2 regions of the Paenibacillus sp. FSL F4-0100 genome follow, and region 2 is predicted to be linked to the other one. Evidence: predicted binding sites of a transcription regulator. Region 2 holds the regulator's gene; the other holds the start of a gene.

Region 1 (2,206 bases), 170 kb from region 2:
GATATCCGCAAGCGGGTCTATAAATATCCGAAGCTTGGACGGAAAGCGAAATTCGTTGCCATTCCAACAACGTCGGGAACCGGCTCGGAAGTGACTTCGTTTGCCGTCATCACGGACAAAGGGCTAGGGAATACCAAGTACCCGCTGGCTGATTATGAGCTGACACCGGATGTGGCGATTATCGATCCGGAATTTGTATACACGCTGCCTAAAACAGCGGTAGCCGATACCGGTATGGACGTTCTGACACATGCTATTGAAGCCTACGTATCGGTGATGGCCAGCGATTATACGGATGGGCTTGCCATCAAAGCCATACAGCTGGTGTTCCAATATCTTGAGCAGTCGGCGCTGACCGGCGACAAACTCGCCCGCGAGAAAATGCATAATGCTTCGACGCTTGCCGGCATGGCTTTTGCGAATGCGTTCCTTGGCATCAACCACAGTCTTGCGCATAAGTGGGGCGGCCAGTATCACACGGCACACGGACGCACCAATGCGATCCTAATGCCTCACGTCATTCGTTACAACGCCAAGAAGCCAACAAAATTCGCGGCATGGCCTAAATATACCCACTTTGTGGCTGATGAGAGATATGCTGAAATCGCACGGATTCTCGGGCTGCCGGCAAGAACAACGGAAGAGGGCGTGAACAGTCTGATTGGCGCGATCCGGGAGCTGAACAGCAAGCTCGGTATCGAGGAGTCGTTCCAGCAGCTTGGCATCGATCCTAAAGATTTCGAGAAAAATGTTGAGCATTTGGCGGACCGGGCTTTTGAAGACCAGTGCACAACGAGCAATCCGAAGCTGCCGCTGGTGACAGAGCTCGCAGAAGTTTACCGCAACGCATTCTACGGTCGGTTCTAAATAGGATAGGCTCTGAATGCCGATCATGAAGATCCGGGAATATGTTGAGGTAAGTGATGCAAGACCAGACTCGGAGTGATAAAAATCACGGGAAAAGATAACTTTGTGATTAATATCACAGATGCGAGAGATCAACAGGACTACAATAAAGGTGTAGCAAGAAGCTGAATCTCAGGTCTTTGATAAAGAAGCTTGAAGGTACAAGGCGGGGTAGTGGCATCATTGATCGTGAAAATAATCACATTTAAAGATCTGAGATAGATCAAGGTGTGGCCTCGCCTGTCCTTGCAAGCCCCAGCAAATCTAGGAGGGATTCAATATGTCGGTGATTGAAAAAGAAACAGGCTGGAAAGGTTTTAAATCAGGTAAATGGACCAAGCAAATTGACGTTAATGATTTTATTGCAGAGAACATTACTCCCTATTATGGCTCTGATGAATTTTTGGCAGGACCCACGAATAACACCAAAGCACTGTGGGATATCGTATCGGATTTAACCAAGAGAGAACGGGACAACGGTGGGGTACTGGACGTGGATGTCCATACACCTTCAACCATCACTTCTCATCAACCTGGCTATTTGGATAAGGATAAAGAACAGATTGTCGGCGTTCAGACCGATGAGCCGTTCAAGCGTTCGATCCAGCCTTTTGGCGGGATCCGGATGATGATTGATGCGTGCAACGCATACGGCTTTGAAATGCCGCAGGCCGTTGTAGATATCTTTAACGGCATACGCAAAACGCATAACCAAGGCGTGTTTGATGCCTATACTCCAGAGATGAGAGCAGCGCGCAAGGCCGGGATTATTACGGGACTTCCCGATGCGTACGGTCGCGGACGTATCATTGGTGACTATCGCAGAATATCACTATACGGTGTAGATGCTCTTATTCAGGACAAATTGAGAGAACTCGGTGAGCTTGAAGTGGATGCCATGGATGAGCCGGTCATCCGTTTGCGGGAAGAATTGTCTGAACAAATGCGGGCCCTCAAGGAACTGAAGGAAATGGCGGGTATGCACGGTTTTGACATTTCCAAACCTGCAAATACGGCGAAGGAAGCATTCCAATGGTTGTATTTCGGTTATTTGGCCGCGATCAAGGAGCAGAACGGTGCTGCGATGTCGCTTGGCCGGGTATCCTCTTTCCTTGATATTTATATTCAACGGGATCTGGCTGAAGGCAAGCTAACGGAAGAAACAGCTCAGGAACTGGTCGACCATTTCGTTATGAAACTTCGGATCGTGAAATTCCTGCGTACGCCGGATTATAACGAGCTGTTCAGCGGAGATCCAACGTGGGTAACGGAATCCATCGGCGGCATGTCGATAAACGGT
Region 2 (2,206 bases):
CATATCCAGATTATTATTGCTCGCAGGTCCATCGGTACCCAATGACACGGTGACCCCAGCTTTCAGCAGTGCAGGCACGCGTGCAATGCCGCTGGCAAGCTTCAAATTGCTTCCTGGATTATGCGACACCATAACTTGATGCTTGGCCAGGATTTCGATTTCTTCATCGGTCAGATGGACGGCATGCGCAAGCAGCGTTGGCCGGGAGAACATGCCAAGCTTCTCCAAATGGGCAACAGGGCGAAGTCCGTAGTCTTTTACATTCTGAGCTACTTCCGTTTCCGTTTCGGACATATGCGTATGCAAAGGCAGATTCAAATCATGCGATGCCTGAACGAATTTTTCGATGAAATCCGGGGGGCACGTATAAGGTGCATGCGGTGAAATCATCGTCGTAATTCTCCCGTCAGCCTTGCCATGCCAGTCTTTCGCGAATGCCACCGCCTCATCCAGCTTCTGCTGCTGCACCTCAGGCGGACATAATCCGATGACGCCGCGCATTAGAACGCCGCGCATTCCTGAGTCCTGCACAACCTTGGCAACCTGATCCATATGATCATACATATCCACAAATGTCGTGGTTCCGCCTTTGATCATCTCCAGCACGGAGAGTGCGGTTCCCCAGTATACATCGTCGGCCGTGAATTTGGCTTCCATAGGCCACATTTTTTCCTGAAGCCATACCTGCAGTGCCAGATCGTCGCCATAACCGCGGAGCAGGGACATCGCCGCATGTCCGTGCGTGTTCACTAACCCCGGTAGGAAAAACAGATGAGTTCCATCGATAACTTCTATTCCCTCTTGGACGGTTGGCTCTTCTTCACCCAGATAGGTTATCCGGTCATTCTCCACAACCATATATCCGCGTAGCACGGATCTCCCTTCCTCTAGTACCGCAAACGTTCCGTTCTTAACCATCCACTTCGTTGTCGTCATGTGCTGCATCCTCCTTGCCGTTATCCAAATAATAGGCCAAACTCTGCAAATCCGTAGTGAAATCAGCCGTATGAATCCGGATATGGGATGGGGCTTTCAGGATGGTTGGCGCAAAATTCAGGATAGCCTCGATGCCTGCGGCGATAAGCTGATTGGCTACATTCTGCGCTTCAAAATCCGGAACGGTGATTATCCCGATACGAATGCCGTACTCATGAACCGTCTTCTCCAGTTCCTCCATCGGCTGTACGACCAAATTGTTAATTTTCATACCAACTTTGGGAGAATACGAATCGAAAACCGCCACAATCTTCATATTGTCCTTTAGAAATGCATTGTAATTCGATAATGCATGTCCAAGATTACCGGCCCCAATCAATGCGACATTGATCTTCTGGTCCAGCTTTAGAATCTGGCGAATTTTCTCGATCAGATAAGATACGTCATATCCGATCCCTTTCCGTCCAAAATCACCGAAATACGCTAGGTCCTTACGAATTTGAGCAGGATTGAGGTCCAGTTTTTGTCCCAGTTCCTGGGAGGAAACCGTGGAGACCTCCCTTTTCTGAAGCTCATTCAAATAGCGCAAGTATACAGGCAATCTGCGGACCACGGCTTCCGAAATTTTTTCCGATTTCATTCATGCTCCCCCTAATAATAGGTTAATAACTACATTTTTTTGTGACAGATCATTTCGTTCATTGTTTCACTTTTATTCAGCTTGGTTCTCTATGCCTGCCTCTTCCTGCAGCCATTCCGAAATTCGGGGAACGATCCCCTCTGTCGGCATGTGCTCCATCTTCGGCCCCGGCAAAGAATATAAGAAATATTTCCCGTAATAGGATTCAATGACCCGGGTATCGTAGACAATGACAATCCCCTTATCTTGCGCGGTCCGCACCAGTCGGCCAAATCCCTGTTTGAAGCGAATGACCGCTTGCGGAACCGAAAGTTTCATGAACGGGTTCTTCTTCTGCTGCTGCAGCAATTCGCTCTTGGCTTCGACCAAGGGATGATTCGGCGGCTGGAACGGCAGCCGGACGATCGCGAGGCAAGTGAGCGCCTCACCAGGTATGTCTACCCCTTCCCAGAAGGAGCTCGTACCCAGCAGGACCGAAGCGCTGCTATCCTGGAATCTCCGGATTAACTTGGTACGGCTGGTTCCGTCCATCCCTTGTCCCAGTACCGTAATATCGCTGGATGCCAGCGCCTCCTTCAACGGCTCGTGAACCTGACGCAGCATGCGGTACGAAGTGAACAGCACAAGCAT

Evidence for each region. The regulator Rex, encoded in region 2, represses fermentation and respiration genes when NADH is low (regulators of the CRP and FNR family bind a similar motif). The targets are predictions, from matches to a motif close to TTGTGAAATATTTCACAA.
Region 1: the regulator Rex is predicted to act here: its motif matches at 1,094-1,111, upstream of pflB (formate C-acetyltransferase).

Annotation. Positions count from the first base shown of each region.
Region 1 covers NZ_CP150303.1:2,528,578-2,530,783, forward strand. The annotation lists gene adhE (bifunctional acetaldehyde-CoA/alcohol dehydrogenase) at 1-867, shown strand, start outside; gene pflB (formate C-acetyltransferase) at 1,187-2,206, shown strand, end outside.
Region 2 covers NZ_CP150303.1:2,693,862-2,696,067, reverse strand. The annotation lists gene MHH48_RS12030 (amidohydrolase) at 1-936, opposite strand, end outside; gene MHH48_RS12025 (redox-sensing transcriptional repressor Rex) at 911-1,576, opposite strand; gene dinG (ATP-dependent DNA helicase DinG) at 1,649-2,206, opposite strand, start outside.